DNA from 2 places in the Promicromonospora sp. NPDC023987 genome. Region 1 is predicted to be linked to the other one. Evidence: predicted binding sites of a transcription regulator. Region 1 holds the regulator's gene; the other holds the start of a gene.
The links. Region 1 encodes LexA, which represses DNA repair genes until DNA is damaged. Its sites were predicted from a motif close to TCGAACANNTGTTCGA; they were not measured.
Positions count from the first base shown of each region.

Region 1 (7,402 bases):
ACCTGTTCACCCAGAACCAGATGAACCCGGACGAGTACGGGGTGACGGTGCTGCCGCTGGAGGGCGACGACGCCGGGACGCTCGGCGGCGGCACGCTCGCCGCGGTGAGCTCGGCGGCGTCCGACGCGGAGCAGGCGGCCGCGGTGAAGTGGATCGACTTCTATTACATCTCCAAGCTGACCGACCAGGAGGCCGCGGTGGCCGAGGCCGAGGTCGCCGCCGAGACCGACCAGCCCGTCGGCGCGCCGGCCCTCCCGATCTTCGACCGGGCTACCTACGAGGAGCAGCAGAGCTGGATCAAGGACCTCGTCAACGTCCCGCTGGAGAACTTCGCGCCCATGACCGAGCAGATGTTCGACCAGCCGGTCATCCCTGAGCCGGCCGTCGCCACCCAGGACGTGTACGCGGCGCTCGACCCCGTGGTCCAGGCGGTGCTGACCGACGAGAACGCGGACATCGACGCGCTCCTCGCCGACGCCCAGACCCAGGTCCAGGGCCTGCTCGACCGCAGCTGAACACATGACCACCCTGTCCAGCCCGATCCGGACGACGACGGCGGCCACACCGCCGTCGTCGTCCGGGCCCCGCAGGCGCGGCCGCCGCGCGCCCCGGGAATGGCTGCGCGACGGCGGACTGAGCACCCTCGTCATCGCGCTGCCGATGATCCTCGTGTTCGGCGTGTTCTCCTGGTTCCCGATCGGCCGCGCGCTCGTCATGAGCGTCCAGGAGACCAACCTCGTCACCGCCCCCGTGTTCGTGGGGCTCGACAACTTCGCGTACGTGCTGCAGGACCCGCTCCTTGGCAAGGCCGTCGCGAACACCCTGTGGTTCGCGGTGCTCGCGCTCGTCTTCGGCTACCCGCTGCCGCTGGCCGCCGCGGTGCTGATGAGCGAGGTGCGGCGGATGCGGGGCCTGTTCTCCGCGCTGGCCTACCTGCCCGTCGTCGTACCGCCGGTCGTGGCCGTGCTGCTGTGGAAGTTCTTCTACGACGCCTCCGACACCGGCGTCTTCAACACGATCGCCGGCTGGTTCGGTCTCGGCCCGTACCCCTGGCTGCAGAACGCCACCAGCGCCATGCCGTCCCTCGTCCTCGAGGCGACCTGGGCCGCGGCCGGCGGGACCGTCATCATCTACCTCGCCGCGCTCGTCGGGGTGCGTACCGAGCTCTACGAGGCCGCGGAGGTGGACGGCGCGGGCGTCTGGCGCAAGATCTGGCACGTCACGCTGCCGCAGCTGCGGGGCGTCCTCTTCATCACCCTGATCCTGCAGATCATCGGCACCTCGCAGGTCTTCCTCGAGCCCTTCCTGTTCACCGGCGGCGGCCCCAACAACGCGACCCTCACGATCCTGATGCTGATCTACGACTACGCCTTCGGGAGCAGCCTCGGCGGCAACTACGGTGCCGCCACCGCCCTGAGCCTGATGCTCGCCGGCGTCCTCGCCGTCCTCTCCGCGGTGTACTTCCGCGTGACCCGACCCTGGAGCAGCTGACATGGCAGCGAACAACCGGCCGTCGACCCTCGCCGGCCGACGCCCTCCGGAGGCTGTCGAACGGGGCATCGTCTCGTCCCACGACCGGCGCCGGCCGAGCGTGCGGGGCTCCCTCGGGGTGCTGCAGGGCGGCCTGCTGATCGCCCTGGTCGTTGTCGGGCTGGGGCCGATCCTCTGGCTCGCGAAGGCCGCCGTCACGCCCACCCAGGAGACCCTGCGCCAGCCGCTCGGCCTGTTCCCCACCGGGATCGACTGGGCCAACCTAGCCACCGCGTGGAACCGCGCCGAGATCGACCACTACTTCGTCAACACCCTGATCGTCGCGGCAGGCGCCTGGTTCTTCCAGATCCTGGTCGCCACCACCGGCGGCTACGTGCTGTCGGTCCTGCGACCGCGGTACGGCAACGCGATCTTCGCACTCGTGCTGGCGACGCTCTTCGTGCCGTCCGTCGTGCTCCTCGTGCCGCTGTACCTGACCATCCTCGACGTGCCGATCGTGCACGTCAGCCTGCTCAACACCTTCTGGGCGGTCTGGCTGCCGATGGGCGCCAGCGCGTTCAACGTGCTCCTGGTCAAGCGGTTCTTCGACGGCCTGCCCCGGGAGATCTTCGAGGCCGCCCGCGTCGACGGCGCCGGACCCTTCCGGCTGCTGTGGAGCATCGTGCTGCCGATGTCCAAGCCCATCCTCGGCGTCGTCTCCGTCTTCGCCGTCATCGCCGCCTGGAAGGACTACCTCTGGCCCATGCTGGTCCTGCCCGACCCCGCCAACCAGCCGCTGTCCGTCCGGCTGCCCGCCATCGCCCCCTACCTGGAGCTCGACGTGTTCCTCGCGGCGCTCGCGATCTCGACTGTCCTGCCGATCGCCCTGTTCCTCGGCTTCCAGCGCCTGTTCCTGAGCGGGGCGGGGCTGGGCGGCGCGGTCAAGGGGTAGCGGCCCGGCCGGCGGCCGGTGCCTGTGGACGACGTGGGGTGCATGTCGGTGGCCCGGCCTAGGATCGAGAGTGTGACCAGCCTTCCCGACGCACCGACCGCCCCCACCGCCGACGAGCGGATTCCCGACGTCGAGGAGCTCCTCGACCTCGCTGTCGGTGAGCTGGGCGGTGGGCGCCGGGACGGCCAGCACCGGATGGCGGTGGCGGTCGGCGAGGCCATCGAGAAGGGCGAGCACCTGCTCGTCCAGGCGGGCACCGGCACCGGTAAGTCGCTCGGTTACCTGGTGCCCGCCGTCCGGCACGCGGTGGCCGCGGGGAGCAAGGTCATCATCTCGACCGCCACCCTCGCGCTCCAGCGGCAGGTCATCACGCGCGACCTCCCGCTGGTGGCGAAGGCGGTGGCGCCGCAGCTTCCCCGGGAACCACGCATCGCGCTGCTCAAGGGCTGGCACAACTACCTGTGCGTGCACAAGGTGGGGGGAGGGTACCCCGCCGACGAGCCCACGCTCTTCGACCTGCCCGGCGGTGAGGACCACCCGCGTACCGAGGAGCCCGCCACGTCCGGGGGCGCGCGCAGTCGGCGCAAGGACGACGGCGCCACGCTCGCCGACCACGTCCGCCGGCTGCACGAGTGGGCGGGGGAGACGGAGTCGGGTGACCGAGACGACCTGGTGCCCGGCGTGCCGGACCGGGCCTGGCGCCAGGTGTCCGTGACCGCCATGGAGTGCCTGGGCGGCAAGTGCCCCATGCTCGCCGAGTGCTTCCCGGACAAGGCGCGCGCCACCTCCCGCGACGCGGACGTGGTGGTCACCAACCACGCGATGCTCGGTATCGCTGCCACGGGCAGCCCGGGCATCCTCCCGGAGCACGACGTCGTGGTGGTCGACGAGGCGCACGAGCTCACGGACCGGGTGACGTCGTCGGCGACGGTGGACCTGTCCATGGCCTCGGTGGAGAACGCCGCCCGGCTGGCCCGCCGGCACGCCGGCACGAACACCGACACCCTCGACCAGGCGGCGCAGGCGCTCGGGACCCTGCTCGTCACGGCGCCCGCCGAGCGGTTCCCGAACGGTCTGCCGGACGGCCTGCGCACGGCGGTCGGTGCGGTACGGGATGCCGCACGCGAGGTGCTGAGCACGCTGAAGCCGGACACGGGTGGCGGCAAGGGACAGGCTCAGGGCCAGCCCGAGCCGGGCCTGAAGATGGCGCAGGGCGCGATGCTGCAGCTGTTCGAGACCGCCGAACGCATGGCCTTCCAGGACACGACCGCCGACGTGCTCTGGTGCTCGCGCCCGGACAACGGGTGGGGCGGGTTCGGTGACAACGTGACCCGCCTGCACGCGGCACCGCTCCACGTCGCCGGACTGATCCGCATGCATCTGCTGGGCGAGGCGACCGGCGTGTTCACGTCGGCCACGCTGGCGCTGGGCGGCACGTTCGAGCCCGTGGCGGGCACGCTGGGCCTCAAGGGCGAGGACGCCCCGCCGTGGCAGGGGCTGGACGCCGGCAGCCCGTTCGACTACCCACGCCAGGGCATCCTGTACGTGGCGCGGCACCTGCCGGCCCCCGGCCGCGAGCCGACGACGGAGGCGCAGCTCGACGAGATCGCCGAGCTCATCACGGCCGCCGGGGGGCGCACGCTCGGCCTGTTCTCGTCCCGGCGCGCGGCGAACGCGGCGGCGGAGGCCATGCGCGAGCGGCTGGACTTCCCGATCCTCGCGCAGGGCGACGACCAGCTACCCACGCTGGTGCGGCAGTTCGCCGAGGACCCGGCCGCCTGCCTGTTCGGCACGCTGTCGCTGTGGCAGGGCGTCGACGTCCCGGGACCGTCGTGCCAGCTCGTCCTCATCGACCGCATCCCGTTCCCGCGCCCGGACGATCCGGTCAAGGCGGCGCGGGCCAGGGCCGTCGAGCAGGCGGGTGGCAACGGGTTCATGGCGGTGTCCGCGCAGCACGCCGCGCTGCTGCTCGCGCAGGGTGCCGGGCGCCTCGTGCGGAGCATGGACGACCGGGGAGTCGTCGCGGTCCTGGACCCGCGTCTCGCGACCGCGCGGTACGCCTCGTTCCTCACGCGCTCGATGCCCGGGTTCTGGCCCACCACGGACTCCGCGCTGGTCCGCGCCGCGCTGGCGCGGCTCGACACATAGCCTGGAGACATGTCAGTCCCTTCGGACGTCCAGGCCGCGCAGCCGTCCGGGTCACGCACCACCAAGCTGGCGGTGGTGGGTGCCGGGGCGGTCGGTTCGACGCTGGCTTTCGCCGCGCTCACGCGGGGTTCGGCTCGCACCATCGCCCTGCACGACGTGAACCGGGCCAAGGTGGAGGCCGAGGTGCTCGACCTGCAGCACGGCCTGATGTTCACGTCCCAGGCGCAGGTGGTCGGCTCGGACGACGTGGCCGTCTGCGCGGGGGCGGACGTCGTCGTCGTCACGGCCGGGGCCAAGCAGAAGCCCGGGCAGACCCGGATCGACCTCGCCGAGGCGACCATCGGGCTGATGCACCAGATCCTGCCCGGGCTGGTGGACGTCGCGCCGGACGCGACCTACCTGATGGTGACCAACCCCGTGGACGTCGTGACCTACGCGGCGCTCAAGATCTCCGGCCTGCCGCGTGAGCAGCTCTTCGGCAGCGGCACCGTCCTGGACTCGTCGCGGCTGCGGGTCGTGCTCGCCGAGCGCTGCGGCGTGGCCGTCGGGAACGTGCACGCGTACATCGCGGGGGAGCACGGTGACTCGGAGATCGCACTGTGGAGCTCCGCCACGATCGGCGGTGTCCCGCTGCTGGACTGGGCTCCGCTGGGCGGCAGGCCACCGATCGACGCAGCGGTGCGTGCGGAGGTGCACCACGAGGTGGTCGACTCCGCGTACCGGATCATCGCGGGCAAGGGGGCGACCAGCTACGCCGTCGGCCTGGCCGGAACCCGCATCATCGAGGCGGTCCTGAACGACGAGCGCCGGGTCATGCCGGTGTCCTCGCTGCTGGACGACTACCACGGCATCAGCGACGTCTGCCTTTCCGTGCCGTCGCTCGTGGACCGGCGCGGTGTCACCGACACGGTGCGGGTCCCGATGTCCGACGACGAGCTGGCCGGCCTGCGTGCCTCGGCGGACAGTGTGCGGGCGGTCCAGCGGCGCTTCGGCTTCTAGAAGCAGCGAAGGTCTCGACAGGCTCGACCACCGGTGCGTACCCGTTGGTCGAGCCCATCCGTTGGTCGAGCTTGTCGAGACCCTTACAGGCTGCGCAGCACCGCGACCACGCGGCCCAGGATCTGCGCCTCGTCGCCCGGGATGGGCTCGTAGGCAGGGTTCTGCGGCAGCAGCAGCACGTGGCCGTCCGCCTGCTTGAACGTCTTGACCGTGGCTTCACCGTCGATCATGGCCGCGACAATCTCGCCCTGCTCGGCAACGTTCTGCCGCCGGACCACCACCCAGTCCCCGTCGCAGATCGCGGCGTCGACCATCGAGTCACCGGCGACCTTGAGCAGGAACAGCTCGCCGTCGCCGACCAGCTGGCGGGGGAGCGGGAAGACGTCCTCGACGACCTGCTCGGCCAGGATCGGACCACCGGCGGCGATCCGGCCGACCAGCGGGACGTACGACGGCGGCGGGGTGCTGGCGTCGTCGGGCACCGAACCACCCCAGTGGACCTGGCCGCTGCGGCGCGGCTCGGGCCAGTGGATCTCGCCGCGTGTCGGCTTGTCGACCTGGTCCGCCAGGGGTTCGACGAGCTCCATCGCGCGCGGCCGGTTCGGGTCGCGGCGCAGGAAGCCCTTCTTCTCGAGCATCTGGAGCTGGTGCTTGACGCTCGACGGGCTCGCCAGCCCGACGGCCTCGCCGATCTCACGCATCGACGGCGGGTAGCCCCGCGTCTCGAACGACTGCCGAATCGTGTCCAGCACGAGGCGCTGCCGTTCGGTGAGGCGGTCTGTCGGAGAGATCGTGTGTACGTCAGCGACCGCCTTGTCGCTCGGCGCGTCCAGCGTGGCGACGCCAGGGAGTGTCATGTCGACAGCTAGTGCCGTGTCGGCGGCTCTCGTGTCGCTGGTCCCGTCCCGTCCCGTCATGCCCGTGCCCCTCCCGTTCCGACAAATGTTCTCTCGTGCGTCACCCACTCTAGATCACAAACTCGCTCGGCTCAAACGAATGTTCGAGCGTGTCTCGACATCGACGGTGTCCCGTGCTACACAATGGTACGGGCGTTCGACGAACGCTTGTATGAACGACAAGAGCTCAGTCACTCTTCGAGGAGGGGCCATGGGGGACGTGATCCCGCTGCGGCAGTACACCCCGACGTATGGACAGGCGTACGCGCCGTCGTATGGCCGGGCCTATGTACCGGTGTCTCGGCCGACCGTGGTCCCGGCGTACCGGCCGGCCCGGGAACGCACGATCGCCGACCGGCTCGGGCTGTCCGGTCTGCGGCTCACCCGGCGCGGCCGGGTGACGCTCGTGCTGCTGGCCATGCTCCTGCTCGCGCCGATGATCACCTGGGGCGCGACGGCGGTCGCCAGCTCACCGGGCGAGCCGACGGAGGTGCGGGTGCACGCGGTGCAGCCGGGGGAGACGCTCTGGGGCTTCGCCCAGGAGATCGCGGAGCCCGGCGAGGACGTCCGGCACGCCGTCGGGCGGCTCCAGGAGCTGAACCAGATGTCGTCGGGCTCTCTGGGGGTCGGGGAGCTGTTGCTCCTTCCCAAGGAGTGACGAGAGACCACAATTCGCCGTCAAATGGCGCGGCGATGTTGCATGGGGGTGGTTTGCCCGCTTACGGTCGGGGCGCGACCGGAGGCCTCCGGTCGGTGGTCGACCACGCAGGAGTGAGCATGCACTGCCCGTTCTGTCGCCATGCTGACTCGCGCGTGGTGGACTCGCGGACCGCCGACGACGGCCTGTCGATCCGGCGCCGGCGCCAGTGCCCCAACTGCAACCGGCGGTTCACCACCGTCGAGACCGCGAGCCTGTCCGTGGTCAAGCGTTCCGGCG
Region 1 covers NZ_JBEZZF010000002.1:83,527-90,928, forward strand. Annotated here, with positions in the region: gene AB0F40_RS01805 (extracellular solute-binding protein) at 1-515, shown strand, start outside; gene AB0F40_RS01810 (sugar ABC transporter permease) at 520-1,491, shown strand; gene AB0F40_RS01815 (carbohydrate ABC transporter permease) at 1,493-2,422, shown strand; gene AB0F40_RS01820 (ATP-dependent DNA helicase) at 2,495-4,570, shown strand; gene AB0F40_RS01825 (L-lactate dehydrogenase) at 4,580-5,569, shown strand; gene lexA (transcriptional repressor LexA) at 5,653-6,426, opposite strand; gene AB0F40_RS01835 (hypothetical protein) at 6,677-7,123, shown strand; gene nrdR (transcriptional regulator NrdR) at 7,243-7,402, shown strand, end outside.

Region 2 (7,402 bases), on a different contig from region 1:
CCCGACATGTCCGACGCACCGGCGCTGAGCGCCGCGACTCCCGGGCTGAGCCGCCGGCCGCCGAGCATGTAGTCGTCGAGATTGTCCTTCGTGCGGCGGAACGCCGCGTAGCCGATACCCAGCATCAGTGCGAGGTACGCGACGATCGCGATCGTCTTCCAAGCCTCGGGGGTCATGGAGTCGCTCCAGTTCGTTGCGGAAAAAACTTACGTGCGATTGCACTTGAGCCCCGAAAGTGTGGCACGAACTGCCGCCGACAGCTCACACCGGTCGCCGGACCGGCTTCGGCGCTGGACCGGGCCCATGGCCGCTCACCCATTCTGGGTGAGGCCCCGCCCGGTTGCTCCCGCAGCATCGAACCCTGCACGCGCAGCCTGCGTGCGGTGCACACCAGGGGAGGGACACCATGAGCGAGGCGGCCGGGCCACACGGCGCCGGGCCACACGCGCCGGGCCGAGCGACGCCGGACCGAGCGACGCCGGGCCGCGCGACGCCGGACCGAGCGACACAGCCCGGCTCGCCGCGCTCGAACGGAAGAACGCCGAGCTCCGTCGGCGCGTCGCCGAGCGGCAGGACAGGCCCGACGGCTCGCGCGGCCCGTCCGCCCGGCGTCGTGGGCGGAGCGCGGCCGCCGTCGTCCTGATCGTCGTCGGTGCCCTGCTGGCGCCCGCAGGCGTCGTCGCGGCCTGGGCGGAGCGCACACTGACCGACACCGACCGCTACGTCGCCACGGTCGGCCCCCTGGCGGAGGACCCGACCGTCCGGTCGGCGCTCGCGGGTCGGCTGACCGAGGCCGTGATGACGCGGATCGACGTGGGCGCGCTGGTCGACGGCGTCGTCGCCGGCCTGGCGGAACGGGACGTCGCGCCGCGCGCGGCGACGGCGCTCACCCGGCTCGAGGCGCCGCTGACAGCGGGGTCGAGTCGTTCGTCCGCCAGACCGCCCTTGGCCGACTGGCGTATCCGCGACCCGAACCGTATCCGCGACCCGAACAAAGACGCGAGGTCGTGGGTGCTCACGCCTCATCGTCGGCAGCGGGCGGATCCGCTGGGTCACCCTGTTCGGGTGACGCTTGCCGTGGCGTCGATGCCTAGCGTGGCAGGACATCGGCAGGTCGTCGGCAGGGATCCGTTGGCGGGGATCTGTTCGGACGGAGGTGGTCGGTGCGGGTGCTGCGATCGGTCAGTCGCTGCCCGTCGCGGCGCTCGTGTTCGCGGTGGTGGCCAGCGCCGGCGTCGTCACGCCCGTCGTCATCTACTTCTCCATGGGCGCCCGGGCCGCCGGGGTCCTGGACGAGCTCAAGTCCTGGATGATCCGCAACAACGCGGCCATCATGGCCGTGCTGCTACTCGTCCTTGGCGCGAAGATGCTCGGTGACGGTATCTCGACCCTGTGAACGGTGGAGGGACGAGGGCACCAGTAGGTCGGCACGCCTGCGCTGCTCGACACCCTGTGCAGGCGCCGTGCGGGGGCCCGGAGGCTGCGGGTCAGGCAGCTTCGGCGTCCGGCGGGGGTAAGGCCTCGATGGCTTCGGGTAGGTGGATGCGATGCCCGCGGGCGTCGGTGAAGGACCACCCGGTCTCCACCAGCGCCCCGACGACGGTGGTCGTGCCAGTGGTGGTGGTGTCGGTGGCGGGCTTGCCGGCCCAGTGCATGACGATGCCACGCGCGTCCACCAGCTGATGATGGAACCAGCACAGCAGCGCACTGTTCGCCACCGACGTCTGGCCGCCGTCGGCCCAGTGCCGTACCGCGTGGTGGACCTCGCATCGGGACGGTGGCTGGTCACACCCCGGATACACGCAGTGTTTGTCCCTGGCGATCACGGCGCGACGCATCTGCCCGGTCACTGTCCGCTGCGCGCGCCCGACATCGAGAGCCGCACCATCCGGCCCGAACACGATCCTCGTGACCGCACTGTCACACGCCAACCGGCGCAGCAGCGCGCGTGGTGCACGGCCACCGGTCTCGGTGAACACGGGGCCACCCGCTGACAGCAGCCCGGACACCGATAGCGTGCCCGCGCCCCAGCTGGGGATGTCCGAGCCTGCCGTCGTCGTACCCGTGGTGCCTGTTGCGCTTCCACCGGCCGTACCGGGGTCGCTCACCCCCGCCGCGCCCCCGCCTGCGCCACTGCCTGTCTGGTTGCCGCGGGTGGGTGTGTGTCCGCAGGTCAGGCAGAGGCCGTCGCGGGTGCGGGTGACCTGGGTGACCAGCTCCGTCCAGGACACCGTGACGTTCAGGTGTGGTGGTATTGCCGCGCCGGGTGCGGCTTGGTTGGTGTCCAGCACTATCCGCGCCACGTCTGCCAGGCCCTGTGCCCGCTGCTGGGTGGACGTCCTGGTGTCCTCCGCAGCGGGCGCACCCAGCACCGCGGTGAGCGCTGTCTGAACCAGCAGGCCGTGCTCGTCGGTGAGGAACCCCGCCACGTGATACCCACCAAAGGTCTTGGCCAGGTCCAGGAACTCGCCCTGCGCGGCCTTGTCGTCGTCGGTGTCGTCGGTGTCCGGGTCGGTCACGGTCGCGAACCGGCGTGCCACGACCCGGAACTGGTCCGCGTTCAACGAGCCGGCCTCCCGCAGGACCAGGCCCTCCCCGGTCACCAGCGTCCCGTCGGCGACCGCACCCTCCAGCACCCGCGTGATCTGCTCACGGGTGCGGTCACCATCGGGGTCATCCACCGGGTCCGGGAAGTCGACCGGCACGGTCTGCACGAACCGCTCCGGCGTCGTCGTCTCACCCGTACGGGTATCGATGAGCCACGCCAGGGCGTCGGTGCGGGTCTCGCTGGTCGGCGCGACCTCCGTCATCACCCGCGCGTGATCCACCCCCAAGGTCCCTGCGACCAGCCGTTCGCGCGTCACCGGCAGTGCCGTGGCCAGCCGGCGGGCCATCGTCATGTCCTTGCTCGCCGTGGCCGCGGACACACCCTCACGCAGGCGCAGCCAGGACGTGAACGTGCGGGCCATCCCGCTCGACCGCCACGAACCCTCGGCCTCGATCCGCGGCAACAGGGTGTACCGCACCCCGTCCAACCGGCCGGTCAACCGACGGACTCGGGAGTGCGCCTCGACCAACCGGCCGATGCTCGGCGCGTCCCACCCGTCCAGCGCCTCCGGACCAACCAGGCCCGCCAGATCGCCCAGCGCACCCTCGATCCGCGCCAACGCGTCCTCGATCGAACCCGCGGGAGGCAGACCACCGGCCGCCATGCCATCCGTCGACTGCTCCACTGGTCCCACCCCCGATCCGTTGTCCGCTCACCCCATTCTCTCGAACGTTCGTGCGATCCGCAGGGGCAAACAGGAATCTGTGGATAACTTTTCACGGCGTAGCGAGGTGCGACTCGGGTGAGGCCGAGACGTGGGACCTGACTGTGGCTGACGGGATCTCCTGATCCCCGCTTGACCTCAACTGGCGTTGAGGTTGTTGGCTGAGTCGCATGGAGATCATGAGCGTCGACACGGTCACCCGGTCGACGGCGGAGACCGCTGCGTACTACGAGAGCGTCCTGGGGCTACCGGTGCGGAAAGAGATCGGGGCGGTGGAGGTGACCGTCGGACGGTCGGTCATCCGGTTCCGGGAGGACGCAGCTGCGGTGGGCGACCAGCACTACGCCTTCCTCGTCGACGACGCGCGGTTCGACGCCGCCCGGGCCTTCCTCGCAGCGGGCCCCGGCCTGCTGGCCGACGGTGACCGCACCGAGATCGAATCGCAGCTGGCCTGGAACGCGCGGTCCCTCTACTTCCCGGGCCCGGACCGGTCGGTGCTGGAAATCATCGCGCGCCGTGATCTCCCCTCAACGCTGGGTGCCGGGTCCGCGTCGGTTGCGAAGGCCTCGAGCCTGCACGGGCCCGACATCCAGCTCGTCCCGTTCGGCCCCCGCGACCTGCTGTCCGTGAGCGAGGTAGGCATCGCGGTACCCGACGTCGTCGGTACCGCCGACCAGCTTGCCGCGGCCGGGATCGGTCGCTACCCGGACGGGTCCGAGACGTTCTCCCCGGCCGGGCACATCGACGGCATGCTCATCGTGGTCAGCTCGGGGCGCACGTGGTTCCCGACGTCGGACCGCGTGGTGGGCGAGCCGCCCGTCACGGTGATCGCGCAGGCAGGAGCGGCGAGCCCCGGCGTCGTGCCCGGGAGGTATGAGCTTGCCCCGGGTCGGGTGCTGGTCGTCCGGCCGTAGGTGGCGGCACGATCGCAGGGGTAGCACTGGCCGCTGACTGTCAGACTGCGCCGAGGTGCCCGAGAGCAACGACATTGATGCCGTCGGGGCGGGTGTAGCTGGCGGCTCCGGCGGTGAGGATGTTGAGGGAGGCTAGTTGGCCGGAGCGCTTCTCGGAGACCTTGGCCGCGAGGTTCGTGAGGTTGTGGGCGGCGAGCTCGATGTTCTTGGCACCGCCCATCTTGACCTCGAATGCAGACCAGCGGCCATCGTTGAGCTCGACGATCGCGTCGACCTCCAGGCCGACCTCATCGCGGTAGTGGTACACGGAGCCGGCGAGCTGCTGGGCGTAGACACGCAGGTCTCGGATGCACATCGACTCGAACAGCAGCCCCAGCGTGTTGAGGTCGTCGAGGAGCATCCGCTGGTTTGCTCCCATCGCGGCGGCCGCGAGCGACGGGTCGATGAAATGCCACTTGGGCTGGGTGCGTAGTCGGACCTTTGAACGCAGGTGTGTGGCCCAGGCGGGTTGCTCCTCGATGACGAAGACACGGGAGAGGGCGTCGAGATACTTGCGGGCCGTCTGCGCGGAGACGCCCGTGTTCGATGCTCCGATCTCGGCCTCCTTGCTGAGCTTCGTTGCAGATATCTCTGTCGAGACGTTGCGGGCCAGCGCGCGGATGAGGGCACGCATGCGCAGAGGGTCCGCTCGGAGATCAGCATGAGGCAGATCGACGCGGGCGACGTCGTCCAGATAGCTACTGAGATATTCCTGTGCCGAACGGTTCGGCTGTGCGACGAGGGCCGGCCACCCCCCACGCACCAGAAGGTCGGCGTACTCCTCGACGGTGGGGCCACCGACTCCGGCGATCTTCGCGCCGTCGAACAGGTCCGCGAGGGTGAAGGCTTCTGTGCTGTCGCCGCTCTCGGCAAGCGTCATGGGACGGAGCGTCACGCGGCGGAACCGACCCGCGCCGCTGTGGCGGGTGATGTCATCGGGAGGCGTCGCTGACCCGGTCAGGATGAACTGACCCGGGACTGTGCGCTGGTCGACCTCGTGGCGGACCGCATTCCATAGTGTCGGCGCGAGCTGCCATTCGTCGATCAGTCGTGGAGTTTTGCCGGTGAGGACCGTGCTTGGTGAGGTCTCGGCCAGAGCGGCGATCTCAGGCGACGCGTCCAGGCGGATGCTGCTGGTCGCCACCTGCAGGCCTGTCGTGGTCTTGCCTGCTGCGCGCGGCCCCTCGATGATCACGGCGCCGAACGTGGCAAGGGCGTCGTGCACGATCTGGTCGGCGATCCGCGTTCTGTAGCCATTCACCCGGCGACGTTATCACTCGTGCGAGGATCTCAGTATCACTTCTGCGATCATTCCGATATCACTTCTGCGAGGATCTCAGTATCACTTCTGCGATCGATCGCGCCTCACGCGCCCTCCGCGAACCCCGCCTGGCGCCACACCTCGTACACCGCTATCGACGCCGCGTTCGTCAGGTTGAGCGACCGTCGCCCGGGCAGCATCGGGATCCGCAGCTCGTCGGTGACGCGCGGGTGGGCGAGCGCTTCCGGCGGCAGCCCGGTGGGCTCCGGGCCGAACAGCAGCACGTCACCCGGCCGGTACTCGACGTCGGTGAAGCGCGTGGTCGCGCGGGTCGTGAACGCGAAGACCCGCGCTTCCGGCAGGGCGTCGAGCGCCGTGTCGAGCGACGGGTGCACGTCCATGACGGCGAGGTCGTGGTAGTCGAGGCCCGCCCGCTTCAGCTTGGCCTCCGACAGGTCGAAGCCCAGCGGCTCCACCAGGTGCAGCCGGGCCCCGGTGACCGCTGCGAGCCGGATCGCGGACCCGGTGTTACCGGGGATGCGGGGCTCGAAGTAGACGATGTGGGCGAGCGGGGACTCGGGCAGCACGGAGGCGTCAGGCGGTTGCGGCACAGCCCCATTCTCCCCGCCCGACGCCGGGCGGTCATGCTTGGTCCGCTTCGACCATGTGATCTGGCCTGCTCCGGGGCGCTGGACCATGCCGCACTGCATGCTGGAAGCGGACCTTCGCCGACCGTCCTTGCCCGACGCCGACCGCCCGCATACTCTGAGCGCATGACGCACGGGCTCAACTGGTGGCGGCTGCACTCGCAGCCGTGACCTGACGCGCCCATCCGCACAGAATTCCCGAGCTGCTCACCGCAGCCCGGGACTTTTCTGTGCCCGACGCCGTTCGTGGGCAGCTCCCTGACCAAGGAGACCCACATGTCCGTCACCGCTACACCCGAGGCGACCACCCCGCCGGCGACCACCCCGCCGGCGACCACCCCGCCGGCGACCGCACCGCCGTCGGCCACATCCCGCGAACCGGTCAGCTCCACCCGCTCCGCCACGGCGGCGCGCGAACGCACCGCCGTGCTGGAGGACCTGATCGTCCGGAACCCGGGGGAGTACCGAGTCCTGACCGGGGACCGGCCCACTGGAGCACTGCACCTGGGCCACCTGCTCGGCACCGTGGCCAACCGCGTGCGCCTGCAGAACCTTGGCGTCGAGGTGTTCCTCGTCGTCGCCGACTACCAGGTCATCACCGACCGGGACGACGCCGGCGACCTGCCCGCCGTCGTCCACGAGGTGCTGCTCGACTATCTCGCGGCCGGCCTGGATCCCGAGCGCAGCACCGTCTTCACGCACTCGGCCGTACCCGCGCTGAACCAGCTCGTGCTGCCGTTCCTGTCGCTGGTCACCGTGGCCGAGCTGGAGCGCAACCCCACGGTCAAGGCCGAGGCGGCCGCTGCGGCAGAGCGCGGCGGCCGCGGAACGAGCGGCCTGCTGTTCACCTACCCGGTGCACCAGGCCGCGGACATCCTGTTCTGCCACGGCAACCTCGTGCCGGTCGGCGAGGACCAGCTGCCGCATCTCGAGGCCACCCGGACCGTGGCCCGCCGGTTCAACCAGCGCTACTCGGCCGCCCAGCCGTACTTCCCCGAGCCGGACGCGCTCATCGCTCCGTCCCCGACCGTCCTGGGCAACGACGGGGCCAAGATGTCCAAGTCACGGGGCAACGCCCTGGAGCTGCGGGCCACCGAGGACGAGACAGCGGCGTTCTTCCGGCGCGCGAAGACCGACGCCGACCGGGCGATCACCTACGAACCGGAGCGGCGGCCCGAGATCGCGAACCTGCTCCGGATCGGCGCGCACTTCACCGGGACCTCGCCCGAGGCGCTCGCCGACGAGGTGGGCCTGGCGGGCGCCGCGCGC
Region 2 covers NZ_JBEZZF010000094.1:3,525-10,926, forward strand. Annotated here, with positions in the region: gene putP (sodium/proline symporter PutP) at 1-176, opposite strand, end outside; gene AB0F40_RS25380 (hypothetical protein) at 720-1,019, opposite strand; gene AB0F40_RS25385 (GAP family protein) at 1,157-1,396, shown strand; gene AB0F40_RS25390 (DUF222 domain-containing protein) at 1,488-3,233, opposite strand; gene AB0F40_RS25395 (hypothetical protein) at 3,443-4,186, shown strand; gene AB0F40_RS25400 (DUF4143 domain-containing protein) at 4,227-5,420, opposite strand; gene AB0F40_RS25405 (tRNA (cytidine(34)-2'-O)-methyltransferase) at 5,591-6,097, opposite strand; gene trpS (tryptophan--tRNA ligase) at 6,410-7,402, shown strand, end outside.
Region 2: AB0F40_RS25390 (DUF222 domain-containing protein) is a predicted target of LexA. The motif match lies at 3,274-3,289, and genes of this name have one in related genera.